Salmonirosea aquatica: one gene and its partner. Each later gene encodes a partner of the first gene's protein in a complex. Links are inferred from orthologs where the notes say so. Each region holds a gene or a part of one and is shown on either strand. Other genes may lie near its edges.

What was found.
Region 2: the proteins of mnmG (region 1) and mnmE are in contact, whole or in part, in a solved structure (PDB 9HIP), measured with the Escherichia coli proteins. The link is inferred for Salmonirosea aquatica from one-to-one orthologs.

The regions. Positions count from the first base shown.
Region 1 is NZ_WHLY01000002.1:2,750,117-2,764,897, forward strand. Bases 8,028-10,940 are described here. They hold mnmG (tRNA uridine-5-carboxymethylaminomethyl(34) synthesis enzyme MnmG), read left to right. Parts: upstream 8,028-8,509; coding sequence 8,510-10,372; downstream 10,373-10,940. Other genes in these bases: ybeY (rRNA maturation RNase YbeY), read left to right, coding at 8,028-8,420; GBK04_RS12610 (class I SAM-dependent methyltransferase), read left to right, coding at 10,435-10,940. Outside these bases: indole-3-glycerol phosphate synthase TrpC, read left to right, coding at 1-742; GBK04_RS12570 (phosphoribosylanthranilate isomerase), read left to right, coding at 739-1,389; trpB (tryptophan synthase subunit beta), read left to right, coding at 1,391-2,587; GBK04_RS12580 (hypothetical protein), read left to right, coding at 2,658-2,858; GBK04_RS12585 (Dabb family protein), read left to right, coding at 2,910-3,365; trpA (tryptophan synthase subunit alpha), read left to right, coding at 3,362-4,162; GBK04_RS12595 (DUF4175 family protein), read left to right, coding at 4,822-7,809; more of ybeY, read left to right, coding at 7,998-8,027; more of GBK04_RS12610, read left to right, coding at 10,941-11,277; GBK04_RS12615 (Ig-like domain-containing domain), read left to right, coding at 11,392-13,005; GBK04_RS12620 (tetratricopeptide repeat protein), read left to right, coding at 13,440-14,781. UniProt on the Escherichia coli protein: NAD-binding protein involved in the addition of a carboxymethylaminomethyl (cmnm) group at the wobble position (U34) of certain tRNAs, forming tRNA-cmnm(5)s(2)U34.
Region 2 is NZ_WHLY01000002.1:5,617,831-5,632,881, reverse strand. Bases 4,252-7,206 are described here. They hold mnmE (tRNA uridine-5-carboxymethylaminomethyl(34) synthesis GTPase MnmE), read left to right. Parts: upstream 4,252-5,028; coding sequence 5,029-6,384; downstream 6,385-7,206. Other genes in these bases: GBK04_RS24225 (SGNH/GDSL hydrolase family protein), read left to right, coding at 6,407-7,206; GBK04_RS24235 (SixA phosphatase family protein), read right to left, coding at 4,401-4,841; GBK04_RS24240 (oxygenase MpaB family protein), read left to right, coding at 4,252-4,386. Outside these bases: trxB (thioredoxin-disulfide reductase), read right to left, coding at 1-512; GBK04_RS24250 (OmpA family protein), read right to left, coding at 714-2,615; GBK04_RS24245 (7-carboxy-7-deazaguanine synthase QueE), read right to left, coding at 2,615-3,256; more of GBK04_RS24240, read left to right, coding at 3,349-4,251; more of GBK04_RS24225, read left to right, coding at 7,207-7,237; GBK04_RS24220 (hypothetical protein), read left to right, coding at 7,261-8,136; tRNA (adenosine(37)-N6)-dimethylallyltransferase MiaA, read left to right, coding at 8,179-9,081; GBK04_RS24210 (hypothetical protein), read left to right, coding at 9,097-9,519; GBK04_RS24205 (metal-dependent hydrolase family protein), read left to right, coding at 9,516-10,787; GBK04_RS24200 (citrate synthase), read left to right, coding at 11,045-12,328; GBK04_RS24195 (YidH family protein), read left to right, coding at 12,409-12,681; GBK04_RS24190 (hypothetical protein), read left to right, coding at 12,856-13,401; GBK04_RS24170 (VWA domain-containing protein), read left to right, coding at 13,946-14,908; GBK04_RS24165 (hypothetical protein), read left to right, coding at 14,949-15,051. UniProt on the Escherichia coli protein: Exhibits a very high intrinsic GTPase hydrolysis rate. Involved in the addition of a carboxymethylaminomethyl (cmnm) group at the wobble position (U34) of certain tRNAs, forming tRNA-cmnm(5)s(2)U34.

The DNA of each region.
Region 1 (14,781 bases):
CTTTGAGAAAGACACCCTGTTCTCTCGGCCCACTCTTTCTTTGGCACATGCCTTACGTCAGACCCCAGCACCCGGTATCATTGCCGAATTCAAGCGTCAATCTCCTTCAAAAGGCATTATCAATGCGCATGCCCGGCCAGAAGTAGTTACGGCGGGTTTTACGGCGGGTGGTGCCAAAGGCTTGTCGGTACTTACAGACACAGAGTTTTTTGGGGGTACCTTTGACGATTTTAGCAAAGCCCGCGCGGCTAACCCGCATACTCCCATGCTACGAAAAGACTTTATGGTCGATGAGTATCAACTCTTTGAAGCCAAGTCGCTGGGAGCTGATGTGATTTTACTGATTGCGGCCTGTCTTTCACCACAGGAGGTGCAAACTCTGGCCCGAAAGGCACACGAGCTGAAGCTTGAAGTTCTATTGGAAGTGCACAATGCTGAAGAACTACGTGAGTGCCTGTGTGAGGACGTGGATATGGTCGGTGTCAACAATCGAAACCTTAAGACTTTCTCTACCTTCACCGAAACTTCCCTTGAACTAGCCGAGACCATTCCAGATACGTTTGTGAAGATTTCGGAAAGCGGCTTAAAAGACACTGAAACTATCCTCAATCTCTTCCAGCATGGCTATCAAGGTTTTCTTATTGGAGAAACTTTTATGAAAACATCGGACCCCGCAGTGGCGTTAGAACACTTACAGAACACCCTTTCCCTTAGTACCAACCATAAATCCTCATTCGTATGAAATTGAAAGTATGCGGAATGCGCGAACGCATTAATATCCAATCACTGATTCCTCTAAAACCGGATTTTATTGGTTTCATTTTCTATGATAAATCACCCCGCTACGTAGGAGAGGGCCTGAATGAAGAAATTATCCGACAGGTACCTTCTTCCATTAAGAAGGTAGGTGTCTTTGTTAATGCCAGCCCCGATTACATCATGAGCATGGCCAGGCAGTACGACTTGCAGTACGTACAGCTTCATGGTAACGAGATGCCGGATTTCTGCCGGATTCTCCGCCAAAAGGGGCTCAACATTATCAAAGCGTTCTCTGTCGACAATGATTTTAATTTTGCTATGCTCAATAATTACAAACCTTTTTGTGACTTGTTTTTGTTTGATACCAAAGGTACCCTGCCGGGTGGAAATGGAGTACCCTTCGACTGGAACATCCTGCGTAAGTACGACCAGGAAAAACCGTTTCTGCTGAGTGGCGGCATCAGCGTCGACAATATTGACAAGGTCATTGAACTCTCGCGGTCGATTCGGATTTATGGCATCGACATCAATAGCTGCTTTGAGATAGAACCTGGAGTGAAGGATATAGAGCAGATACGCAAAGTGCTTGATAAAATCAGAATTAAAGAGGAGGAAGAACTGGAAGTTTGACATGGAAATATTGGACGAAAAAATAGCCTACCAAGTTGATGCGAACGGCTATTACGGAATGTTTGGCGGTGCCTTTGTACCTGAGATGTTGCACCCCAACGTAGAAGAGCTCCGCACGCGCTATCTCGACATCATGGCCGAGCCTAAGTTCCAGGCCGAGTTCAACGACTTGCTACGGAACTATGTAGGTAGGCCGACTCCCCTGTATCTGGCCAAGCGGCTATCCGAAAAATATGGTACCACAATCTATCTCAAGCGGGAAGACCTCTGCCATACCGGCGCCCATAAAGTCAATAATACGATCGGGCAAATTCTGTTAGCCCAGCGACTGGGCAAAAAGCGTATCGTGGCTGAAACCGGAGCCGGCCAGCATGGCGTGGCCACGGCCACCGTATGTGCGTTGATGGGTATTGAGTGTATCGTGTACATGGGTTCGCTTGATATCGAACGGCAGGCCCCCAATGTAGCCCGTATGAAAATGCTCGGTGCCGAAGTCCGGGCGGCAACCTGCGGTTCTCAGACGCTCAAAGACGCTACGAATGAGGCCATGCGGCACTGGATCAATAATCCGACCGATACGCATTACATCATCGGGTCGGTAGTAGGACCACACCCTTATCCCGATATGGTAGCCCGTTTTCAGTCAGTGATTTCGGCTGAGATGAGAACACAGCTCCAAGAACAGGTAGGTACCCCAAATCCTGATTATGTAGTAGCGTGCGTGGGAGGAGGTAGCAATGCTGCCGGAGCATTTTATCATTATCTGGACGAACCATCGGTACAACTGATTGCTGTAGAAGCTGCCGGACAGGGTATAGACTCGGGACATTCGGCTGCCACTACTGCCTTGGGCAAACCGGGGGTACTTCACGGCAGCCGTACCATTCTGATGCAAACTGAGGATGGACAGGTAGTAGAGCCCTATTCACTATCGGCCGGGCTGGATTATCCAGGTATTGGTCCCGTCCATGCACACCTTTTCCAGACAGGTCGAGCCAAATTCCTGTCAGCTACCGACGATGAAGCTATTCAGGCTTCCTTAGAACTGGCCCGTATTGAAGGAATCATTCCCGCATTGGAAAGTGCCCATGCGCTGGCGGTCCTTGACCGCATTGGCGCTGGTAAAAACGATGTGGTCGTGGTAAACCTCTCAGGACGCGGCGACAAAGACCTAAGTACCTACATGAAGTACCTGTAACAAACCGCTGTTGAATTACAGTCTTTCTGTTGATCTCAATTTAGTTTCTCACAATTCATATCCAAAAAACATGGCTACACTCGCATTGCCCGAAGTTTTCGACCTGCGTTTGAAACTGCAGACACTGGAAACCAAAAAAGATTCACCTGACATTTCGTTGTTTGAACGCTGCGATCTTGAGGATGAGATTTTAGAAATCAAAGAAAAACTCGGTCAGTTTGATCGCCAGAAGTTTGATCAAGGCGAAGAATGTATCAATTGCTCGGGTTGATTCTACCGATTAGTACTCCAACATTTCTCTCTAAACCTCTAATTTATTCCAATGAAAAAAACCTTCCTCTCATTAACTTCCGGAATTCTTTTGCTTGGCGTAGTGGCCTTCAGCTCCTGCCAGACTGCCGACTCAAAAAACGATAGTACTGAATCCGAAAAAGAAACTACTGAATCAATGAACGAACCAACCGAATCGAAGAAAATGCTGCGTCATGTCGTTCTGTTTAAATTTAAAGATTCTTCCACGCCTGCCCAAGTTAAAGAAGTAGAGGAAGCTTTCCTGGCGCTTCCCTCCAAGATCAAGGAAATTAAATCGCTGGAATGGGGTACCAACAATAGCCCCGAAAACTTGAACCAGGGTTTCACGCACTGCTTTTTTGTGACATTCGATAGTGAGGAAGATCGCGCTGCCTATCTACCTCATCCTGATCACAAGGCATTTGGTGCGATCCTAGGCCCGCATTTGGACAAAGTACTGGTTATTGACTATTGGACTCAGGAATGAACCGAATTACTGACCTTTTTGAAAGACAGCCTGCTGCCAATCTCAATGTGTATTTTACGGCAGGGTACCCTCAACTGAACGATACGCGGCGGATACTTTCTGCTCTGCAAGAAGCGGGGGGAGATCTGGTAGAAATCGGTATGCCCTATTCCGATCCTGTGGCCGATGGCGAAACGATCCAGCAAAGCAATCAGCAGGCACTTGAAAATGGCATGACGGTCCGGCTCTTGTTTGAGCAACTAAGTGGAATGCGCGCTGAGGGTATCACGGTACCTGTGCTTTTGATGGGGTACCTGAATCCAGTGATTCAGTTCGGTTTAGAGCGGTTTTGCGAACGCTGCGCCGAGGTGGGGGTAGATGGGTTGATTTTGCCCGATATGCCTATGGATGTTTATCTCCGTGAGTACAAAGCGATTTTTGAAAAATACGGTTTGCTCAATATTTTTCTGGTAACCCCCCAAACTTCCGAAGCAAGAATCCGTCAGATCGATGCCGTAAGCGAAGGTTTTATTTATACGGTATCCTCGGCAAGTGTGACAGGATCAAAGGCAGGTGTCAATGACAATATGGAAGCCTACTTCGATCGCATCAATGCCATGAATCTTCGAAACCCTCGGTTGATCGGTTTTGGAATCAAGGATCAGGCTACATTTGATAAAGCTTGCCATTATGCCCATGGTGCTATTATCGGTAGTGCTTTTATTCGTATATTACAGAACAGTAAGGCCTTTGAACATGAAATAAAGGATTTTATCGGCTCAATCAAAGCCAATAAACCCGCCTCAGTAGACGTTTAAAAAGCATTAAGCATTTTTATTGGATGAGTTCGAAGGTCTGGAATGTACAGCATTCCTTTTCTTCGCTCATTTTTTTCATTTACAAGCCAAAAAAATAAGTGACTTTTTGACCCTGAGTGACTTTGCCGCGTAACGGATTTGATCATCGACATTAACGTACCTAGAGAATGGCAGCTTCTACTACCTCTGTGAATACCCTGTTGTTACGCATTCAGGAATACCGCCAGAAATACTATCAGAATCGTTTGCTGAAAGGCCTCATCTTTTCGGCTGCTCTTTTACTTAGTGTTTTTCTTGTCTTCAACGCATTGGAATACTTCGGGCGATTTAGTTCGGGCGTCAGGGGAATGCTGTTTTTTGGCTTTCTGGCTGTGTTGCTATTCTCTTTATACCAATGGATTGTTCAGCCTCTCATCAATTTGTACGGTCTGCGGAGGCCGTTGACCAATGAAACTGCGGCTCTGCAGATTGGACAATACTTTCCTGAAATTGGCGATAAGCTACTCAATACTTTACAGCTTCAATCACTTTCCGGTCGGCAGACCGACCTGATCGAAGCCAGTATCCGGCAGAAATCAAGTCAACTTTTAGTGGTGCGTTTTGCGGATGCCATACGCTTCCAGGAAAACAAGCAATACATCAAATATGCCATATATCCTTTGGCGGCGATTGCGGTTATTCTGTTATTCAATCCTACTTTTTTTACGTCAAGTTCCGACCGGATCATTCATTTCCAGAAAAATTATACCTATGCCCCTTTCACTTTTCAACTGAATAATAAAGAGCTGAAGGCATTTCGTAATGAAGATTTCGTGCTTAATCTGACCCTTGAAGGTGAGGCTTTACCCCAAGCGGTGTACCTGGTGCAAAATGGTACGCGCTTTAAATTGGATCAGGAAGCAGCACGCACTTTCACCTATACCTTCAAAAATGTTCAGCGCGATGTGCATTTTTCGTTTGACGCCGCGGGCTTCGTTTCCGACGATTATACTCTTAAAATCGTCGAGCGCCCTAGCTTATTGTCCTTCGATGTAAACCTGCGTTATCCTTCTTACCTAAATAAGCCTGCTGAAGCCTTATCCAATGTAGGAAACCTCACCGTACCGGAAGGCACGGTGGTAGAATGGAATTTCAACACTTCTTCTACGAAAGCCCTTGGCTTGAAGTTCGACAATGATTCCCTGCTGTATAAAGCCGAAAATCGGGATGATAAGCGTTTTCAGTACCGGAGGTCTGTCCGCAAATCGTCGCAGTACCATGTAATGCTCCAGAACAATGAGACGCCTAACGCGGAAAAAATTGGCTATTATCTCAATGTAATACCCGATAAGATTCCAGTGCTCTCGCTGGAGAATTTCCAGGACACAACCCTTTACAACTTCCTGGTAGTAGGTGGATCCATTAGTGACGACTATGGATTTTCCCAGCTTAAACTCTTCTATTCTGTTCGTCGCGAAAATCAGCCTGAAGATAAAAAACCTGATCTTAAAAGTATTGCTATCCCTTTCAACAAAACGGTCAATACTCAGAGCTTTTATTTTCAATGGTACGTTGATAGCCTGCAACTGGCACCGGGTGATAAAATTGAATACTATGCTCAGGTTTGGGATAATGACGGCGTGAACGGTCCCAAAAGCGCGCGTTCTCGCACAATTAATTTCGCTGTTCCTGAAAAAGATAAATTACAGGAAGAAGTAGATAAGTCGGCCCAGCAGACCGAAGAGCAAATGGAAAAGGCTTTGAAGAAAGCAAAAAGCCTGGAGCGAGACCTCGAAAATCTGGAAAAACGCCTCAAGACGAATAAAGAACTCGACTTTCAGGAACGTAAGCAGGTTGAGGACATTATCAAGAAACGTGAAGATCTGATGCAGGAAGTCCGTTCGATCCAGGATCAGAATAAGGCTACCAATGAGAAATCGAAGCAGTTTAGCCAGCAAAGTCCCGAAACCCAAGAAAAACTCAATCAGCTCCAGAAGTTGATGGATGATCTAATGGACGATGAGACTAGCAAACTGTATAAGGAACTGCAAAAATTACTGGAGCAGAAACAGAGCGAGCGTATGACCAAGATGCTTGAAAAACTCCGGAACAAAGAGAACAACCTGGAAAAGGAGCTGGAGCGTACGCTGAATCTGTTTAAGAAAATGCAGATGGAGCAAAAGATGGAAAAAGCGGTTGAGAAGCTGGAGGAATTAGCTGAAAAGGAAGAAAAACTTGCCGAGGAAACCCAGAAAAACTCCGACGAAAAGAAGCAGGCTAATGAGAAAATGGATTCCGATAGCAAGAAAAAAGACGCCGATAAGAAAGGAGCAGAGGATAAGAAAAATGCGGATGATAAAAAAAGTGCAGACGATAAAGTTAAGAAAGAGGGCGATGATAAGAGTGGAAAAAATGAGGATTTGAAAAAAGAACAAGAGAAAATCCAGGAAGAATTTAACGAGCTTAAGGAAGATCTCGATGAGATTGAGAAAATGGGAGAGGAGATCGACGATAAACCTGATACCCAGGAAGCGGAAGAAAAGAATGCTGAGCAGCAAATGGAGCAAAGTAAACAGCAACTTGATAAACAACAGAATTCGGACGCTGCTCAATCCCAACAGAAAGCTGCAAAATCCATGCGTAAGATGTCTGAGTCCATGTCTCAGGCAATGATGGACTCTCAGATGGCTCAAATGCAGGAAGACATGGATGCTCTACGGGATATTCTGGAGAATCTGATTACACTCTCCTTCGATCAGGAAAAGCTTATGAAGGATTTTAAGGGAGTCAATTTGCAAGACCCACGCTTTGTTACACTCGGGCAGGAACAGCTGAAATTGCAGGATGATGCCAAAGTGATTGAGGATAGCCTCTACGCACTGGCCAATCGCGTGATTCAAATCCAATCGTTCATTACCCGTGAGCTTAATGACATGAAATCCTATATGGATGAAAGTGTAGGCAGCATTAAGGATCGACGGATCAATGTTGCTACTTCCAAGCAGCAATTTGCTATGACTTCCATGAACAATTTGGCACTTATGTTGAGTGATGTGTTCAGACAAATGCAGCAACAAATGGCTATGGCCATGGCCATGCCTGGGAAGGGAAAAGGGCAGGGACAGCAGAAGGGTAAAGAGAAGGGCAAATCGGCAGGCGAAATGCAACGGGAGTTAAGTGATCAGCTCCAGAAAATGGGGGAGGGGAAAAGTGGGCAGGGACAGCAAGGAAATTCTGAGCAACTTGCCCGCATGGCCGCTCAACAGGCTATGATTCGCAAGATGATCCAAGAGCTTATGGATTCGCAAAAAGGCACTGAAATGGGACAGAAGTACGGGAATGAGTTAAAAGAACTCATGGAAAAAATGGATGAATCTGAAACTGATCTGGTAAACAAACGGGTCAATCAGGATTTGAAAAATCGGAATAAGGAAATTACCACCCGTCTTTTGGAATCCGAAAAGGCAATGCGTGAACAGGATGAAGATGACAAACGCAAAGGTGAAACAGCAAATCAGATAATTCGCCGGCCACCACCTGCTTTTGAACAATACATTAGAGAGAAAGAACGTCAAACTGAGTTGCTTCGCTCGATTCCTCCTGAATTTTCCCCTTTCTATAAACGGGAGGTTGACTCTTATTTTAGAAAATATCAATCTGAAAAATAGACTCAGTAAATCCAATAACTCTTTGGTACATCCCCTCTTGCTCAAATTGTGTTGTTAATATGAGAAATAAAGTATTTTTGTGTTACATTTCGTAAAGTTTAGTAACTATATATTTTCTTTGGTAGTTGCTTTGTTTAAGTTTAAGTTTAATACTATTACACACTAAAACAATCTGCATTTTGAAAACAATGATCCAATTTTTTGCGGAGGACGTCGAGTATGACCTTCCTAATCCAACCAAAGCGAAGCGATGGTTGAAGTTTGTAATTGAATCTGAAGGCTTTTCCCTTAATCAGTTGAATTACATTTTCTGTTCTGACGATTACCTTCTTAATATGAATCGTGAACACCTTCAACACGATTACTACACCGACATTATTACTTTCGATACAAGTGATGATGAAAAAGAAGTTGAAGGCGAAATTTACATTAGCACCGATCGAGTCATTGAAAATGCCGAGGCTGCCGAAGTAAAATTTGACGAAGAGCTACGTCGTGTTATTGTACACGGCGTTCTTCACCTCGTAGGCTACGGCGATGGCGATGAACCTTCAAAGATCAGAATGCGTAATAAGGAAGACTTTTATCTTAAAAACTATAAGTACCAATAAAATTCCACGTGGAACATTTTGTTCTTTTTTACAAAACCATAAAGTCTTGACGTTTTGTTGAGACTTTTTTTAATTTAATCTTAAATAGGATGTTTCCAGAGTATGATGTAATCGTGGTAGGAGGAGGTCACGCAGGCTGCGAAGCAGCGGCGGCGGCGGCTAATATGGGATCGAAAGTACTTTTGATTACAATGAACATGCAGACGATTGCTCAAATGTCGTGCAATCCGGCGATGGGTGGAGTAGCCAAAGGTCAGATCGTTCGTGAAATCGATGCCTTAGGAGGACAGTCCGGCATTGTAAGTGATCGGACTATGATCCAATTCAGGATGCTGAATCGTTCGAAGGGCCCAGCAATGTGGAGCCCAAGGTGCCAAAGTGATCGGATGCTTTTTGCACAGGAATGGCGGCAAATACTGGAATCAACTCCAAACGTAGACTTCTGGCAAGATACCGTAACCGGAGTAATTGTAAAGGAGGGTCGAGTAGGTGGAGTGAAAACGAGCTTGGGTATAGAGATAATTGCCAAAGCCATAGTGCTTACAAATGGTACCTTCCTAAATGGGTTGATTCATATTGGAGAGAAAAACTTTGGAGGAGGCAGAAGTGGCGAACGGGCCGCAACGGGTATCACCGAACAACTCATCACCTTAGGCTTTGAGTCGGGTCGTATGAAAACAGGTACCCCCCCTAGAGTAGATGGCCGCTCCTTGGACTATACCCGTATGGAAGAGCAGCCAGGGGATGAAGAAGCAGGTAAATTTTCATATAAAAATACACCCCGACTTGAAAAGCAAAGGAGCTGTTGGATAACGTACACAAACGAAAAAGTACATGAGGTACTTAAAACAGGTTTTGATAAATCGCCCATGTTTTCGGGACGTATTAAAGGACTGGGTCCACGATACTGTCCTTCGGTAGAAGATAAAATCAATCGGTTTGCGGATAAGGATCGTCATCAGATTTTTGTGGAACCTGAAGGCTGGAATACGGTTGAGGTGTATGTGAATGGATTTTCAACATCGCTACCTGAGGACATACAGTATAGGGCGTTGAAAGAAATCCCTGGCTTTGAAAACGTACGGATGTTCAGGCCGGGTTACGCGATAGAGTATGACTATTTTCCTCCTACACAGTTAAAGCTAACACTGGAAACCCACCTGATAGAAAACCTATATTTTGCCGGTCAGATTAATGGTACCACGGGCTACGAGGAAGCCGCTTGTCAGGGGCTAATGGCCGGAATAAATGCACACCGTAAAGTAAAGGAAGAGAATGCTTTCGTTTTAAAAAGGTCCGAAGCTTACATCGGTGTACTCATAGACGACCTGATCAATAAGGGTACAGAAGAACCCTATCGAATGTTTACTTCAAGAGCGGAGTACCGTACGCTTCTTCGGCAGGATAATGCCGATATCCGACTCACCGAAAAAAGTCACGCGATAGGATTAGCAGATGATGAACGCCTAGAGAATGTGAAACGAAAAATTTCACAGACCGATGAGTTAGTGCAAGAATTGATGAAAATTAAAGTCAACCCTGAAGATGTAAATACACAGTTGGAGGCTTATCATACTTCCCTAATTCGAGACAGAACTTCACTATGGCAGCTACTTAAAAGACCACAATTGAGTATGCGTGAAATCAGAGAAATGAGTCCGGCATTAGTCAACTGGATGGACCCTCTGCAAGAAGACGCCATCGAACAGGCGGAGGTCCATGTGAAGTATGATAGCTACATTGAAAAGGAACGATTGATGGTTGAAAAGATGACCCGAATGGAAGATCTTGCCATCATTTCTGGCTTTAATTATGATAAGGTACCTGCCCTATCTTTCGAAGGGAGGGAGAAATTAAAAAAAGCAAAGCCTCAGACGATTGGTCAGGCTTCCCGGATCAGTGGTGTCAGCCCCTCAGATATTTCAGTACTCATGATTCATTTAGGAAGATGAAGGTCGCATTGGAAACTTTGAATGAATGCCCGGTTTGCCAGGGAAGTACATACAAACCGTTTTTGAAAGCCAAAGACAACACGGTAACCGAGCAGGTATTTCAGATAGTACGGTGTGAAAGCTGTGGGTTTTTGTTTACAAATCCCCGGCCTACGGAGCAGTTAATCGGAAGTTATTATGAGTCTACGGATTATATCTCACACCATGATGAAGGGAAGGATGTAATGAGTAGGCTGTACAATCGGGTAAGGGAGTTTACAACTCAACAGAAAATCAAGCTTCTGAAAAAATCCATTGGATTTACGGGCTCACTTTTGGACATTGGTAGTGGAACCGGTTTTTTTCTATCGCAGGCCAAAGCAGCCGGTTGGCAAGTGGCCGGTACAGAACCCGATGCACAGGCACGTGCCATCAGTCAGGGTAGGGTAGGAGAGGTCATTTTCGAAAGTATTCAGGATCCATATTTTGATACAACCACCTACGATGCCATCACGATGTGGCATGTACTTGAACATGTGCACCTACTCAACGAAACATTTGAATGGTTGCACGCACATCTCTCCCCGAAGGGAAGGTTAATCATTGCGGTACCTAATGCAGAATCAGAAGATGCCAGAAGATTTAAAGAGTTTTGGGCTGCGTATGATGTACCTCGCCATTTGTACCATTTCACAAAAAAATCAATGACACAACTGGCCGAAGCACACCAATTCACGGTAGAGAGGATCGTGCCTATGTGGTTTGATTCTTACTACGTAGCTCTATTGAGTAATCGTTACCAACAGGGGAAGACCAATGTACCTCAAAGCCTGTGGGAGGGATCAGTATCCAATTGGAAAGGCCGACGGGTAGGCCATGGCCATCCTAACACCTCCAGCCTGATTTACGTGCTCGCCAAAGCCTGATGGGCAACCCACATACAAAACCCCCAATGCCACACGCCGGTATTGGGGGTTTTTAATTGAACAATTGTTCGGTTCTTACCTATCTTCAAGTTTATTTCCAAAACATCATTTCCGATGAAGAAGTACCTAGCTTGTTTTTTCCTTTTGTTCATCCTGGTGCGTTGCGCTCAGCAGGTAGCCCCTACGGGAGGAAAAAAAGACATTATCGCCCCCACTTTATTAGAATCGAATCCTCCAAATAAGTCCCGTAACTTTCAGGGAAAGGAAATAGAATTACTCTTCGATGAGTACGTCATCGTTGATAATATCCAGCAGAAACTCATTATCACTCCGGAAATAGAGAACCCTTACAACTTCAAGCAGAAGGGTACCTCCATTGTCTTAGCCTTTAAGGAAAAGTTTGCGGATAGCACTACTTACACTTTCAATTTTGGGGATGGCATCAAAGACTTTGCCGAGCGTAACCCTGCTCAAAATCTAAAACTGGTTTTTAGTACTGGCCCGACCATCGACTCCGCCCGGGTATATGGTAGTATTACCGATCTGCGAAGCAACAAGCCGATCTTCGATGCGTTGGTTGGACTCTATAAATTGAATGATACCATAAATCCTGAGAAACAGAAACCCTATTATTTTTCAAGAACCGACAGCAGTGGCAGGTTTGCCATTGAGAATATACAGGTAGCCCGCTACCGGCTCATTGCCACTGATGATAAGAATCGCAATCAACTTTACAACACGAAAGATGAACGGATCGCTTTTCTTGATTCGGCCATTCAGGTAGGTACCGACACCACCAACTATAATCTCAAACTATATCATTCCGATGGTACGCCACCTCGAATTCAACGTACCACTCCGAAAGTAAACAACTACACTGTTGTCTTTAACAAAGGCATGGATAGCCTAAGAGTGCGATACTTGAAAGGTGATTCGCTGGCTTATTTTCCAGAAAACGCCACGCAGCTCAAATTTTTCAATACGACGGGTACTACGGATACCACGCTGGTTTCAATCACTGGGGTAGATTCACTTGGTCAGAAGTTTGAACAAGAGCAAAAAATTGCATTTCTAGTCCAGCGGGGCAAAGAAAAACAGCTTGAACCCCTCACCCTGCGAACAGTACCCGAACGGGGACAGCCCCTGGCCCGCGACTTTACCTATACATTTATTTTCAATAAACCCATTGCACAACTACTGCCTGAACAAATCCAACTTCAGAACGATAGCTTGACTAAACAGCCGTTGGCAACTATGCAATGGCAGTGGAACACCTACCACAATGAGATATCTGTTTCGGGTGTCGCCACGGCCCGGGATAGTATCAAATGGATAGTTCCTGCTGGGGCTGTCATTAGCGTTGAGGGTGATACCCTACCGGCCGTTTCCTACCGGCACACGGTTTTGAAAGAGGAAGACTACGGGATTCTCCGGGGAAAAATTACCAGTGATTCCACCACTCATTTTTTCATTGAGCTAATCAATGAAGAATTCAAGGTAGTACGTACCGCCTATACCTCTCCTTACACCTTCACTCGTGTTCCACCGGGCAAGTACCAGCTGCGTGTTATTATTGATCGCAACAATAACCGCCGTTGGGACACGGGCAATTACAATCAGGGGCGTCAACCCGAACCCATCTACTATTTTCCCGATCCTATTCAGGTTAAAAGCAACTTTGAGTTTGACGACAACAATTTCACGATACCTTCAAAAACAGCAGATTAGTTTTTGTCAAAATCACGTTTAATGTGCATAAGCATGTGGAAAACCAAAAGCTACTGTGGAAACTCCGGGTTTTAGTGTGGGAAACACTGTGGAAAAAAGCCAATGAGTGTGGAAAAGAAGATGGTGATAAAGCTGAAGTTGAAAACCTACCCGCTATCCTGTACTTAACAGGCTGTTGATACACTTCAGCTAGTGTGTATAAGATGTGAAAAGTTATCCCTCCACAATTCACTTAAGTTTGTGGAAAGAAAAAAACATACTTGATAGAGAGTAAATTAGTTGTTTACAAAGTCCACAACTCCGTGGATAAATGCCTAACTTGTAAACAGTGAGCCGCTCGGCTGAAGTGGAACTTGAGTGGATAGATTAGTTGTACACAAATCCACAGGCCTAATTTAATTGTAATAGATAAAAATTATTCTTTTTTATTATTTATGAAGAGGTACTTAAAGTGGATAACCTTATTGGGGCTATTGTTCGGGACCTACACGCTAAGGGCACAGTCGGATGAACAGATGGCGGAAGAGTATTTTAAAAATGAAGACTGTGAAAAAGCAGTCAGCTACTATCAGAAGATTTTGAAGAAATCGTTTGATAAGCGTTCATTAAAAAATTATACCAGCTGTCTCATCAAAACTAAAGACTGGGACGAGGCCGATAAGTTTTTTAAGAAACAGGTCAAGAGTGAGGGAGCAAATGCGCCTTGGTACTTTTTGAACTGGGGAATGCTGATCGAGGCACAGGGCAAAACTGATGAAGCAGAAAAAAAATATGGAGAGGCAATTGAGGCATTTGGTGCGCGGGTTGATCTGTACAAAGATTTGGCCGAAGAGTTTCGCGAGATGCAAAAGGCGGAGTGGGCACAGCGGACGCTCCAGCGCGCTCGGGAGGTAGCCAAGAATGAGAACCTCTACCGCCTGGAAATGGCGAGCGTATACCGCGAATTAAACGATCCTGAAAGTATGATCGCCGAGCTGCTTTCGTATGGGATTCTTTTTCGCAATACCGAGATCGTTCAAAACATGCTTCAGGATTTTATCAAAGCCGAAAAGGAGCAGGCGCTTTTGGAAAAAGTGCTGTACGAGAAAATTCAGAAAAACCCCAATGAAGCTTTTTATAACGAGCTACTAGTATGGTACCAGGTACAGCGTAAGGATTTTTATAAAGCTTTCATTCAGGAGCGGGCCCTCGACAAGCGTTTCAAGTACAGTGGTACCCGTATTTTTGATTTGGCCAATCTGGCATTACAGAATAAGGACCACGAGAATGCCGCGGCCATGTTTGAGTACATTGTGAAAGAGTACCCACAGGGTCAGCTTTATCCTTTTGCCCGGCGCATGGCCATCAGCTCCCGTGAAGAACAGGTGAAGAATACCTACCCAGTCAATACTGCGGAGGTACAGAAGCTAATTGGTGAATATCAAAAGCTATTGGCTGAGCTAGGTACCAACGCCCGCACACTCGAGGCCTTACGCAATATGGCCATCCTCCACGCTTTTTATCTGGATGAAAAAGACAAGGCAATTGATATCCTGACCAAAGCCATTGAGGCAGGCAAAACGGAAAAGGAATTTGTGGATAAATGCAAACTCGACTTGGGTGATATTTACCTCCTGCAAGGCGAGCCTTGGGAAGCTACCCTGTTGTATTCACAAGTAGAAAAATCACAGAAAGACGATGTACTGGGCTATGAGGCCAAGCTCCGGAATGCCAAGCTACATTATTATAAAGCTGATTTCGCCCTTTCCAAAGAAGTACTGGATATATTGAAAAAAG
Region 2 (15,051 bases), 2.9 Mb from region 1 along the record:
TTGCGGCACAGTTTGGCCAGGTAGCTCGCTTCCTCGGCGGCGGTATCGCCTGCTCCTACCACAACCACGTCCTGGCCCCGGAAGAAGAAGCCATCACATACCGCACAGGCCGAAACGCCCCGTCCATTCAGACGCTCTTCGCCGGGCAAACCCAGCCACTTGGCCGAGGCGCCCGTGGAGATTATGACCGACTCAGCTTCAATTTCGAACTTGTCGTCTATGGTAACTTTATGGCAATTTCCTGAAAAATCAACCGCCGTAGCCATCCCGTACCGAATATCGGCGCCAAATCGACGGGCTTGCTTCTCAAAATCCATCATCATTTCGGGACCACCGATTCCATCGGGGTAGCCGGGGTAGTTTTCCACATCGGTCGTGATGGTCAATTGTCCACCTGGCTGAGGACCCTGGTAGAGAACGGGTTTCAAGCCGGCACGGGAGGCGTATATAGCTGCCGTATAACCGGCGGGACCTGATCCGATGATCAGGCATTCAATTTTTTCGGGTGTCATTGTATTGTTAAATAATTGAAGGTGGACAGAAGGCAGTACTTCGTTTGTCAGCTATCCAGACCATTCGGTAAATGATTGATCAAACTATTTTTCTGGTTTCTTCCAATCCCTATCCGCACAATAAAGCCCGGATTAGTGACTAATTTCTAACACGGAGTAAACAACAAAAGTGCAACTTTTACCGCGAAAACCCAAAGCAAGTCAACGGATACGCCACTCGATCCGGCGGTTGAGACGACGATTCTGGTCAGAATCATTAGGTACCTTGGGTTTTGTTTCACCATAACCGATCGCTGTAAACCGACTGTCCGGTAGCCCGGAGCCAGCCAGGTAGCGAACTACGCTTTGGGCCCGCTGCCGTGAAAGTTCCAAATTTTCCTTATCGCTCCCCACATCGTCGGTGTGTCCGGCTATCTCAATAGATAGTTTGGGGTTGTCTTTCAGGAACAATACCAGTTTTTGCAGCTCTACCTTTGATTTCTCATCGAGGGTATATTCTCCTGTGGCAAAAAAGATATTATTCAGCACCTCAACCCGATCCTTCTCGGCCCGTTCCAGCGGAATATCCAGTCGCAATGAGGGAGTGGAATCAGTGGCCACGAAAGTCAGGCTTTTAAATAGGTACCCTTCTTTCACCACATACAGGGCATGTTCACTGTTCTGATTCAACACGGCCAGGAATTCACCGTTGGCAGGTTGCGATGAGAACGTGGCCACCCGCTGCTGACTCCCCAGGTCGTACAATTCGAGCAAGGCCTGTAAGGGTGCTTTGGTACTTTGGTCAAACACCTTTCCTTTGATGTACTTGGTGGGTACGAAGGCTTTTTGCAAAGTATCGGGAATGGTGAACGCATAGAGCATGGCCCGCCGACCTTTGGGCTCGGTGCGGTCATCGGTGTAATAGGCGGTCTGACCATCGGCCGATATGTACATCCCTACCTGATCAGCGACGGTATTGATAGGGTACCCCAGGTTTTTAGGATCGCTCCATAGCGTATCGGTACGCTGAGACATGAAGAGGTCGAACCCACCCAGACCCGGCAACCCATTGGACGCATAGAAAAGGGTATGTCCGTTGGCATGAATGAAAGGGGCGTTCTCCTCGTCGGGCGTGTTGATCGTCCTACCCAGATTGGTGGGAGTAAGCCATTCCCCCGAGCTGTCGAGGATAGTTTTCCAAATATCCGACTTCCCCGCGCCACCGGGACGATCCGAAGTGAAGTACAACACACTGCCATCGGCCGACAACGACGGCTGGGATTCCCAGTTGCTGCTATTGACGGTCTGCCCCATATTCTTCGGAGCCAGCCAGTCTTTTCCGTCTTGCCGGGTAAAGTACAAATCGCAGCCCCCGTACCCATCGGGGCGATTACAAGCGGTAAAGACTAACGTTCGGCCGTCCGCCGAAATGGTACAGGTACCTTCGTTATTGGGTGAATTGATATTTTTTGAAATTTCCTCCGGCGTGTCCCAACCTTTTTCTGTCCGGTGCGTGATGTACATATTCTCGTCCCGCTCCGGGGTAAGACCGGTGAATATCAGTGTTTCATTATCAGCGGTTAGTACCGGAAAAAACTGGGCTTTCAGGAAATTGACGGTATCGCCCAGGGAGCGCTTGTTTATTTTCAAAGGATGCCTGATGGCCTGCTCGGCAAATTGGGCTGAAGCGATCCACTTACGGGTAACCAGTGCCAGATTGGACCGTTCGGGGTAGCGGGCCAGGGCCTGCGATAGGTACACCTGCGCCGAGTCGTAGCACTCTCGCTGAAAGGTGTCACGTCCCAGCCACTGGTAGGCGGTGGCTACTTCCGGCGCATCGGGATCGAGCTTTACCAGCTGCTGATAATGGTAACGGGCACGGGCAGTTTGCCGCTGCCATTCGTAGAGCTGCCCTAGCCTTAGATGTACCTCGGGAAGGCCGGGTTCCAGTTCGGCCAGTTTCTGGAACAAAGGCAGCGCTGCTTCCATTTTTCGTTCCTTCCAGGCAATTTGGGCATTGTCGTACAGCTCCCGCGTCCGGCGAGGCATGGCTTTATCCTGCGCGAAGGTACCCATGCAGCTGGCCAGCACGATGAGGAGAACAAGGCAGATGATGCGGTTCATTACGGAATATTCATAAACTTATGAGTCTGTAACGATATTTGCCAACGGGGATTGTCTTTAATATAGTCAATGATCTGGGGCAGCATCTGTTCACGACGGCTCCATTCGGGTTGCAACAGCAGCTTGCAACTTTTTCCAACCCGAGCGGCGTGCTCCTCTGCGAAAGCAAAATCACTTTTATTAAAAATAATCACCTTCAGCTCGTTGGCGGCGGGATAAATGGACGGATGGGGTACCTTGAATTTCTTTGGCGAGAAACATACCCAATCCCACTGGCCGGAGAGCGGGTAAGCTCCAGACGTTTCAATATTGGTCTGGAAGCCAACTTCCTGGAGCGCCCGGGTCAACGCGTCCATATTGTACATCAAAGGCTCGCCACCCGTAATTACCGCCAACCTACCCCGATGCGCCAGAGCTCCGGCTACGATATTTGCAATAGAGGTCTTCGGGTGATGATCCGCATCCCACGATTCTTTCACGTCGCACCAGTGACAGCCCACATCACACCCCCCCAACCGAATAAAGTACGCCGCCCGGCCCGTGTGCGCTCCTTCACCCTGTAAAGTATAGAAAGCTTCCATGATCGGAAGCAAAGTACCTACTTCATACTCCACCTGCTCTGCGCTTTCTTTTAAACTCATCACCGCCATTTTCTCCAAATTACTGATTTTAAACTAAACCAAACTCCTCTGCGTGAGGTTCTATTCCAAAGAGAAAAGTCCAATTCAGTTTCATGCGCAAAGATACGATAACGGGTCGATCATTCCCCGCTGATTTCCTGGAACCCTACCGGCATACCGGCGACCCGGCCGCCGATGCGGTCATCGACGCCGTGGCCGCTCAGGGAGGACATGGGGCGGTCGGTCCACTGATGCGCTTCCTGACCAACTACGAAGATTTCACCTTTGAGGGCCAGTCCGACGCAGTTCAGGAATTTATCAAATCCCAAAACAAATTTCCTGATACTTTTGATGCACAGGCGTTTGACGAGGGGATGGCTTTCTTTTGGCGGAACTACCGCCTTATTTCCCTACTATTGGGTACCTACTCCCTACCCTACTGCTATGCTGGAGCCAACGGTGCCCAGGTGCTTTGGATTTCGGAACGCATCCGGAATAATACCTACCAACGGCTGGAAGAGACGGGAGCGTTCGTGTTCGGTATCATGCAGGAGCCCGACTGGCACAATGGCCGTAACTTTCAGCGCATCGCCAAAATCCGACTTCTGCACGCCGCCATTCGCTGGTTTACGCTCCACAGCGGCCGCTGGGATGCGGCCTGGGGGTACCCTATCTGTCAGGAGGACATGGCCGCCACCAATCTTTCCTTTTCGTACATTGCGATTAAAGGATTTCGAAAACTCAAAATTTCGGTTTCCCAGAAAGAAGAGTCTTCTTTTTTACACTTCTGGAATGTGGTGGGTGAACTCCTAGGGGTAGATCCCGCCCTGCTTCCGCAGAATATGCTGGAAGCGTACCGCCTGGAAAAAGGCATTTCGGCCCGGCAATTCAGGTCTTCCGAGGCGGGGCAGGGCTTGACCCGGGCTTTGCTGAAAGCGATTGAACAACAAATTACCTCCCCTTCCCTACGAAACGCCCCGGCGGCGCAGATGCGTTTCTTCCTGGGTGATTCAACCGCCGATTTGCTGGATATTCCCAAAGCGGAATGGGAGGATCGGTTTGTGAAAGTAGCTCTGCAAGCGCCGTTTTTTCCCAAACTGATGTCCCTGCAAAAACCAGCCTCACCGGTACTGGAACGCTACTGGCGGTAGAAGGTACCCCTACCTCACTCAGCCAACGCTCCAAAGGTACCCTCCTCCAAACGAATCAGCGGAGGACGCAGAAAACGTCGCTTCACCGTAACGATGAACAGATTGTCGTAATCGCTGTCGGGAATCGTTTTCTTCTGATGGGTGACCGGCAGTTGATCCAGGAGGGGCAGAAGCGTATTACTGTGTCCCACGACCAGAACATTGCCACCGCGAAGTTTGGTCAGCCGACGGGCTACCTCCCATAGGGTATCGGTGGCGTAGGGCTCTATAGGTACCCCGATCGCTTGGGACAGCGGTTCGGCCGTGGAGCGCGTACGCAGCGTGTTCGTTGAAAAAATATATTCGATATTTTTATTTCGCAGGGTATCCAGCAACGCCTGCGCTCGTTGCTGGCCGACGGCGGTGAGGGGCGGGTCATTGGCCGGAGTAGCAGCTTTTTCAGCATGACGAACCAAATACAGGGTGTGACTCGAGCATCCAGCCAAAAACCCAAGTGCAATTCCCAGCACCCAAATACAACGGATCTTTTTTCTCATTACCGTACCTTTGTAAAAATCAACAGCCTCGTCAGATTAGACAGACCTGATACTTCGGGCTTCAAATATAGACAAATATGGAACGCAAGTCCGGTCCATTCATCCGATGAACGCTATTTCAATCAACCAGCAGGAACCCATCTGTGCCCTGGCTACCGCTTCGGGTGTGGGGGCTATCGCCGTCGTCCGGATTTCCGGAGAAGGGGCCATTGACCTCACAAACCGCTATTTCCGGGGAAAGGATTTGACTACAGTGGAAAGTCACACGGTGCATTTCGGCACGATTCGCCAGGAAGGTACCCTCATTGACGAAGTGCTGGTTACGGTCTTCCGTGCGCCACGATCTTTTACCCGGGAAGATGCCGTAGAAATCGCCTGCCATGGCTCCGACTACATTGTCCGGCAGATTCTGAAGGTACTTGTCAAAGGAGGAGCGCGCATTGCCCGACCGGGCGAATTTACCCAACGGGCTTTTCTGAACGGCCAGTTCGATCTGGTGCAGGCCGAAGCCGTGGCCGACCTCATCGCGGCCGACTCGGAAGTAAGCCACCGGACGGCCTTGACGCAACTGCGGGGCGGTTTCTCGAAAAAATTACAGGCGTTACGGGAAGAGCTGATTCATTTTGCCTCACTGGTGGAGCTGGAATTGGATTTCGGCGAAGAAGACGTAGAGTTTGCCCAGCGGGATGATCTGCGTACGCTTATCCAAAATTTGCAAGGTACCATTCACCCACTCATCGAGTCGTTCGACTACGGCAATGCCCTCAAAGATGGGGTACCTGTAGCGATCATTGGTTCCCCCAACGTGGGCAAATCCACCTTACTCAACGCCCTGCTCAACGAAGAAAAAGCCATCGTGACGGCAATCGCCGGGACTACCCGCGATGTGATCGAAGACACATTGGTATTGGAAGGCCTGAAATTCCGCTTTATCGACACTGCCGGAATCCGCGAAACCCAGGATGTAGTCGAATCGCTGGGCATCGAACGCTCGCGCCGGGCGATGGAAAAGGCCGACGTGGTATTGATGCTGTACGATAGCGAAGAAACCCTGCGGGAGGTAGAAGTACTGGCACAGGGACTGCCGGCCGATAAGAAGGTTATTTGGGTGAGGAATAAAGTGGATCTTTTGGAAAACCAGATTCCTTCCCCTCCCCATGCCGTGCCTATCTCCGCCCACACCCACCTGCACCTTGACACTCTTAAAGCCGCCATCGTCAGCCAGGTTCAGAGCCAGGCCGGCACGGATACCGTCGTGACCAATCTCCGCCATTATGAACATCTGGTCAAAACTTCGGCGGCCCTGGACGAGGTGCTGCAAGGCCTCGATGCGGGCATCACGGGTGATTTCCTGGCGCAGGACATCCGACTGGCCCTCTACCATTTGGGCGAAATCACAGGCACCATCGTCTCGGATGACCTTTTGGCTAATATTTTCAGTAAATTCTGTATCGGGAAGTAATAATCCTTAACCCTTTCTACTCATGAAAAAACACCTTCTTTTCGCATTGCTCATGCTGGTTTTCGTGGGCGCAGCTCCAAAGAAAATCAGCTGGGTAGCCATCGGCGACTCCATTACCTACCTCAACGACCACCCCGACGAAACAGGCAACCGCCTGACCAAGGGGTACCTTACCCAGATTTCTGAACATTTCCCCCGCGTGGAATACATCAATCAAGGACATAATGGCTGGACCGCCATTAAGATTGCCGAAAGTCTGGATAAGCTCGGGTTGGTAAAAGCCGATGTGTATACTGTTTTTCTGGGTACCAACGACTGGTGGCAGGGACGGCCATTGGGTACCTTGGCCGATTATGAGCAAAACACAGGCCCTTCCACCGTACATGGTGCCTTTCGACTGATTACGGATAAACTGAAACAGCTTAATCGAAAAGCCCGAATTATTCTCATTACGCCCATGCAGCGAGGTGATTTTGTGTATATCAACAACCCAAAAAACAACGCATACGGCTCCTACAAATCCAAAAAAGACCAAACCCTGGAGCAGTTTGCCAAGGCAGTGGTGGACATAGGCCGTTACGAAAAAATTCCGGTTGTAGACCTCTACCACGCCAGTGGCATGACGGTGGAAAATATGGTGAATTTCAAAAGATTAAAAGATCCCGCCACCGGCGAGTACCGGAATTACACCTACCCCGAATACACCACAATCCCGTTCGATCCCGAAAAGGACGAGTACCCCTATCCCGAAGCCGCCATCAATATGACCTACGACGGGCTTCATCCATCCAACAAGGGCAATGAAATCATCGCCCACCTGCTGGCCGACCAGTGGAAAGGACTCCGTTGGTAGTGGCGCAACCCGCCCTTCGCACTATGAACGAAAAACCATCCTTCGTATCCGAGGTTATGGAATGGGCCCAAACACTGCCCGTGGAGGAAATAAGTCTTTCGGAGTCATTTTCCAATCAGTGGGCTTTGCATATCCTGTCAAAAAACGAAACTGACTTAAGAGTAAATCTGCTGCCGCTCGTCGAAGAAAAAAAAACCTTGTCAAGTTCAGCGGAAACGGAAGGCAAACCGACGCTTCAGGTGACACTCTGGGAGGATATTTGGCATACCAAACGTTCCATCGTTCAGTCACGGATAAAGGCTCAATTGGGAATATCCGAGCGCATTCCCGCCCGCCTGACGCAGGCACGTCGCCTCGACCGACCCACGACGCTGGATTTCTTACAGGAAAATCATTTGCAGGATGCCGTTCTTTCTAAATTCAAATACGGGCTCTTTTTACCTAGCAAACACTTTCGGGTACTTCAAAACCCACCCGAAGCCGATGCGTTGCTGGTAGCAGTGGGTACCTTTGCCCGTCCGCGCCAGTTCGTGCGCGCAGGGCACCCTCATTATTCCTTTGAGCTGGTTCGGTATGCTAATCTGCTCAACACAACCGTCGTTGGAGGCCTCGACAAACTGCTGAGTCATTTTACCAAAGCGCACCAACCCGATGATGTGATGACCTACGCCGACCTGGAATGGTCGACCGGGCGTAGCTACCTTAAGCTGGGCTTTGTGCCGACGGGCGATACGCCCCCCCAGAGGTTCTGGATTAATCCACAGACGATGGAGCGATATTACCCGCATCGCCTGCCCGATGGTTTAAGTGAACAAACGGCCTCAGAACGGGGCTATATCCCTCTTTTTAATGCCGGAAGCCGTAAGTTTGTTAAAGTGATGAAGGTACCGCATCTGTAATCAGTGACTGCTTTCCATTAAAGTACCCTAACCCGACCTACCTTGATCATAATCCTCGGTCCCACCGCTTCCGGCAAAACCCGGCTGGCCGCCCAACTGGCTCATCGCGTTGATGGTGAAATCATCAGTGCCGACTCGCGGCAGGTGTACCGCGGCATGACAATCGGTACGGGAAAAGACTTGCAGGAATACGTGGTGAACGGGACAACAATCCCCTACCATCTGATTGATATTCAGGATGCCGGTGAAAAATATCATGTACACCAGTTTCGGCAGGATGTTTTTCAATTATTGCCCGAAATACGAAAACGGGGCAAGGTACCCCTCCTGTGCGGCGGCACGGGGCTGTACATTCAAGCACTCTTGCAGGGACATCAGTTTACCGAAATCCCGATCAACGAGCCGCTGAGGGAAGAATTGGAGGCTCTTTCCCACGATGAGCTTTTAGTTATATTCCACGAAGTACCTTCCGCGTATTCAGGATTGGCCGATACCTCCACGCGCAAGCGTACGATAAGGGCCATCGAAATCGCTACCTACCTGTGCGCTAATCCTGACTATGCCTTTCCAGAAATCGCCGTACCCGATTTCCAGGTCTTTGGGTTGAATCCGCCCGTAGAAATCAGGCGACAACGCATCAGTCGGCGATTACACGAGCGCTTGCAAAACGGACTAGTGGACGAAGTCCAGGGACTATTGAATCGGGGAATTTTGCCCGAAATCCTGATTTATTACGGATTGGAGTATAAATTTGTTACCCAATACCTCTTTGGCGAACTCCCGTACGATACCATGGTACAACGGCTCGAAACCGAAATTCACCGCTTTGCCAAGCGGCAGATGACCTACTTTCGTAAAATGGAGCGGGATGGCATCGTAATTCACTGGCTCGATAGCCACGCCACTACTGAACAGTGGGTTGAAGCCATCGTTTCCCACATATAAAAACGCATTACCTGAATGTCTAGAAACCTTACAACCACCTCACTTTTAGTAATACTGGGGATCACCGATGCCTTCCTCCTCTCCCACCCCAATCTCATCGGCCGCATCGGAATTTTTATTTTCAAACACGACTATATCAAAACTTTCCCCCGGGCGCTGGCTACGGTATTTCTGGTGCTGGGCATTTCCTTATTCCTGTGTGAAGTCATCCGCCGGGGTACTTCGCCCCGCGCGGCGTTGGGTTGGTACCTGATGCTGCTCGTGTTGGGCATGGCATTGTTTGCCCATGTGTACGTGACATTTTCTTCGTTTTCCTACGGGCTTACCGGTAAGGCTTTCATCTACGGAGCCCATCTGTTGCCCGTTCTGATGACCGGCCTTTTCGGTCGGTACCTTATCACTGCCCTTTTTCAGGCAAAAAAACAAACCGAATTATGATTGCCCGGTTCTGTTTTTGGCTCGCTGCTGGTCTTCTGACTTTCACGTCCCTCCATGCGCAAAGTTCCTATCTCCTGCGCCCCGACCGGGTGTTCGACGGTGAAAGCATGCATGAGAATTGGTCGGTTTGGGTAAAAGGCGAACGGATTGTGGCTGTAGGCAATGCGACTGATTTTCCGGCTGAAGTCAGCCAGGCAGAAGTGGTAGTCCTAGCGGGAATGACGCTCCTGCCGGGACTCATCGAAGGACACTCGCACCTTTTTCTCCATCCTTACAATGAAACGCCCTGGGACGATCAGGTACTCAAGGAATCCCGCGCTTACCGCACCGCCCGAGCTGTAAAACACGCCGAACTAACGCTGTTAGCTGGTTTTACAACGGTCAGGGACCTGGGCACAGAAGGCGCTGAATACGACGACGTAGGCTTAAAAAAAGCTATTAATGAGGGGATTATTCCCGGCCCACGCATGATCGTGGCTACGCGTGCCCTGGTCGCTACAGGTAGCTATGGTCCCACAGGGTTTGGTGCTGATGTGGCCGTTCCACAGGGCGCCGAAGAAGCCGATGGCCACGATGGCCTCATTCGGGCGGTACGTACGCAGATTGGAAAAGGGGCTGATCTGATTAAAATTTATGCTGATTACCGATGGGGGCCTTCGGGAGAAACTCGTCCTACTTACAGTGAAGACGAAATCCGGCTGATCGTAGAGACGGCCCGGAGCAGCGGCCGCCCCGTGGTGGCCCACGCTTCCACCGCTGAAGGAATGCGCCGGGCCATCCAGGCGGGCGTCGAAACTATTGAGCACGGCAATGGGGGTACCCTTGAGATTTGGAAGTTGATGAAGGACAAAAACGTAGCCCTGTGTCCTACCCTGGCGGCGGGTGATGCAATCAGCCAGTATCGGGGCTGGAAAAAAGGTCAGGATCCCGAACCGGAGCGGATCACGCAGAAAAAAAATAATTTCAAACAGGCACTGTCTGCTGGTGTAACGATGGTGATGGGAGGCGATGTGGGTGTGTATGCACATGGGACCAACGCCCGCGAGATGGAACTCATGGTGGAGTATGGCATGAAACCCCTGGACGTGCTCAAAGCTGCCACATCGGGCAATGCCCGTATCTTCCACCAGGAGCAGCAGATTGGCTCGGTGAAGAGCGGGCTGCTGGCCGACCTAGTTGCGGTACGGGGGAATCCTGCTGCGGTAATACAGGATCTACAGAAGGTCGCCTGGGTAATGAAGGGGGGTAAAATATATAAAACCCCCTGATGAAACCGCCTACGCCCGGGATAAAAGCCCTGGAACAGGCAACAAAGTACATGTGGGCATAGATAGTCCAAATATTTTTTTGGATATTGCGAACTAGACTAAATTCTGATTTGACGGTCAAATACGCGCCCGAAGAAGCGATAAACTGATTCGTTGGAAAATAAGTTATTATCATAAAACCCGGGAATATCTCACTAAATCCCTCTTTACTCTACCCTAATATTTTTTAAGTACCCCTAATTTATCTGATGAAACCTATGTCACAATCCGCCGAATTGACCATTGAGGGTCAACAGTATCAATTTCCGGTCATTGAAGGAAGCGAACACGAAAAGGCCATAGACATTGGCAAGTTACGCGACAAAACGGGCTACATCACCATTGACAACGGTTTCAAAAACACGGGTTCGACCACCAGCGCCATCACATTTCTCGATGGTGAAGAAGGCATTTTGCGATACAGGGGCTATTCTATTGAAGATCTGGCCGAAAAAGCATCTTTCCTGGAAGTATCGTACCTGTTGATCTACGGTGATTTACCGACGAAGGAGCAATACGAAGTATTCGAACACGAAGTACGCACGCATACTCTGGTGAACGAGGACATGCGGAAGATCTTCGAGGGTTTTCCTGTCAATGCCCACCCTATGGGGGTACTTTCGTCGCTTGTAAGCGCCATGAGTGCTTTTTACCCCGATTCCTACGACTCCAACGCCCCGGCCGACACGGAACTGCACATCATCCGGCTAATGGCCAAAATGCCAACCATTGTTACCTGGTCGTACAAAAAATCCCAAGGGCATCCGGTTAACTATCCCAATAACGAGCTCGATTACTGTTCCAATTTCCTGAACATGATGTTTTCGCTGCCCGTGGAGAAATATGAGGTCGATCCCGTTGTCGCCCGGGCTTTGAACAAGCTTCTGATTCTCCATGCTGACCATGAGCAGAATTGCTCTACCTCTACAGTTAGGCTTGTAGGTTCTTCGCATGCCAATATTTACTCGTCCATTTCCGCAGGAATCGGCGCCTTGTGGGGGCCTCTGCACGGTGGTGCCAACCAGGAGGTGATTGAAATGCTGGAAGCCATTAAAGCCGATGGTGGCGATACCCAGAAGTACATCGATATGGCGAAGGACAAGTCGAGTGGATTCCGTCTGTTTGGTTTCGGGCACCGCGTGTACAAGAATTTTGACCCCCGGGCCCGGATCATCAAGAAAGCTGCCGACGACGTCCTCAGCAAACTGGGCGTGAATGATCCCGTACTGGAAATAGCCAAAACTCTGGAGAAGGCAGCTCTGGAAGATGAATATTTCGTCTCGCGCAAGCTCTATCCGAACGTAGATTTCTATTCCGGCATAATTTACCGGGCTCTGGGTATACCTACCAATATGTTCACGGTCATGTTTGCCATTGGCCGCTTGCCAGGCTGGATTGCCCAATGGAAAGAAATGCGGGAAAACAAAGAACCGATCGGCCGACCCCGGCAAATTTATACTGGTCCTACCCACCGCGAATTTGTGGCTCTGGATCAGCGGTAGTAGTTATTTTATATTTACCTATATAGTATTGTCACAAGGCACCGCCCGACCTTTCGGCGCGGTGCTTTTTTATAAAGCTCATGGAAGAAAAAGAACTCAAATTATCCCTGTCCGACTGGCTGGCTATCGAACGTACCCGTTTAGCCAACGAACGTACTTTCCTGGCGTATTTCCGCACGGCTTTGGCAATGCTAGCCGGAGGCGTTACTCTGGTCCGGCTCGATGCCTTTCGGGATATTCGCTGGTTGGGGTATATTTTACTGGTGCTGGCCCCGCTGGTTTTTATTACCGGACTTTGGCGGATGGTTTCGGTCAGGCGTAAAATTGAAAAACGATACTACAAGAGCGAATGAAGTCAAATAACTTTTCGATTCAACTGTGTGGCAGGATTACTGGGTACCTTAACGAAGTGAGATCGCGACAGAATGATCGCACGAGCTTGCTCGCATCATCGCTTGTATTGAATCTTTAAGACTTGTGTTATTTGAGTAATATAGCCACTTTGTACCTCACATTTTTCACTAGCTTTGAAGGAACTGATGAAACGGACGATTCTCTTGCTGCTGACCTGTATGGCATGCTCTAAGCGTCACACAATAAAGGCTTCTATGAATGATGCTCGTTGGTATGGCACTGGTGAAGCCATTGAAATTCATACGAAAGAGAACATGACATGCTCGACTGATCGGTTCAGCCTCATAGCCCGGACCGATGGGCCATTCAGTAAACAGGATTCGAGTGTAACACAAATTCTAAGCTTTTATCACATACCTTTAGAAAAAGGTACCTATGACCTGGCCTTACCCGATACCTGCCTGCCCGTCAAAATAGCCAGGTCGACAACCACTTTTACGGTCAGCAGAGCTTCCTTCCATGTACTGGACACGCAAACTAGGAAACTTCAAAGGTATTACGAGTTCACTGACGGCGATCAGGGTTGGGTGAAGGTAATGAAACTGAACCGTACGGCGGGGAAAATAAAGGGTCGGTTCGAAGTATCTTTGACAGGAATAAAAGGACAGAAGATTCGCTTTAAAAGAGGGAAATTTAACAGCCTTTTGAGAACTCAATAAGGTAAATCGCGCGTAAGAAATAAAACTGTGATCGCGACAGGATTCGAACCTGTGACCGTCTGCTTAGAAGGCAGATGCTCTATCCAGCTGAGCTACGCGACCAATGAAAACAAAAAGACAGCCATTGAGTAGCTGTCTGATTCTTATTGTCAGGGAGACAGGATTCGAACGGCAGCGGCCGACCGTCTGCGGCCCTCTGGTCCCAAACCAGATACCCTAATTACTTGTCTTTGTTGTCGGGGAGACAGGATTCGAACCTGCGACCCTCTGGTCCCAAACCAGATGCGCTACCGGGCTGCGCCACTCCCCGAGACCAATGTTATTCAATAGTATGCGGAGAGAGCGGGATTCGAACCCGCGGTACCCTTACGAGTACGGCAGTTTAGCAAACTACTGGTTTCAGCCACTCACCCATCTCTCCGGCTATTGGGTCACAAATATAGAGGGTTGGAAACGATTAATACAAACAATCCTGCAAAAAACTTTGTCTGTAGAACGGATTGCCTATTTTTGAGGCACTTTCTCGTTTCGTAACCCTCTTGCAATGAATTGGAATTATCCGTTCGGGACCACTGAATTTGTCTTCTCTCTCCTCTTTGTCGGGGCTTACGCGGCCTTCTTTGTACGTACTATCCGGGTGGCCAGGCGGCTGAAGACCACCACCCGCTCGCTCATCATCAAGCTTTTCATCCGTACTATTGCCTTCGTACTTCTCTTGATTTCGCTATTAGGGCCCTCCTTTGGCGAAGCCGAGCGGGATCTGCAATCCCAAGGCAAAGACATTTACCTGCTGGTTGATCTTTCCAAATCCATGGATGCCAATGATGTATCACCTACCCGGCTGGAAAAAGTCAAATTCGAGATCAACCATTTTCTGGACGCAATGGCCAACAATCGTATTGGGTTGATCGTATTTTCCAATGAGGCCTATACCCAATCGCCTCTGACCTACGACCGGGCTGCCATGAATCTCTATGTGCAATCGTTGCAAACCGACCTGTTACCCGGCAGCGGCACCAACTTGTGCAGCTCACTCGAACTGGCCTATCTGAAAGTAAGCCAGGACGAGGCGGCGGCTGACAAGTCGAAAATCATGGTTCTTTTTACGGATGCCGAAAAGAAAGCCGACTGCAGTGCATCACTTTTCAACAACTTCCGTCGCTTCGGCATCCGGTTGTTCGTCATTGGGGTAGGTACCCCGGAAGGAAGTTTTATCCGTACCCAGAATTCGGTTCTGAAGGATGAGGACGGAGAATCGGTGATCAGTAAATTGCAGGAAGATGTGATCAAGAATCTGGTTCAGCAAACTCAGGGACAAGGCTACAGGATCGACAACAAACAGAATGAATTGAGCAGTGTCATCCATGACATCAATTCGATCGAGGGGCAGGTGATCGATCGCCGCCGGGTCACCGTAGCCAGCAACAAGTATTACTATTTTTTGATCATTGCCCTGGGATTATTGGTTCTGGATTTATTAATCACGGTCAGAACGTTCCGACTCTGACCCGTGATTCGTACTTTTGGGAGCTTCAAGGTGGCGCACTATGACCTATTTCTTGCTTAATCTTTTGTTGTGGATTTGGGACAACCGCTCTTTCGATGCGATTAGCCAGGCTAACCGCCATAAGACGGAGGCTGAAACTGCTT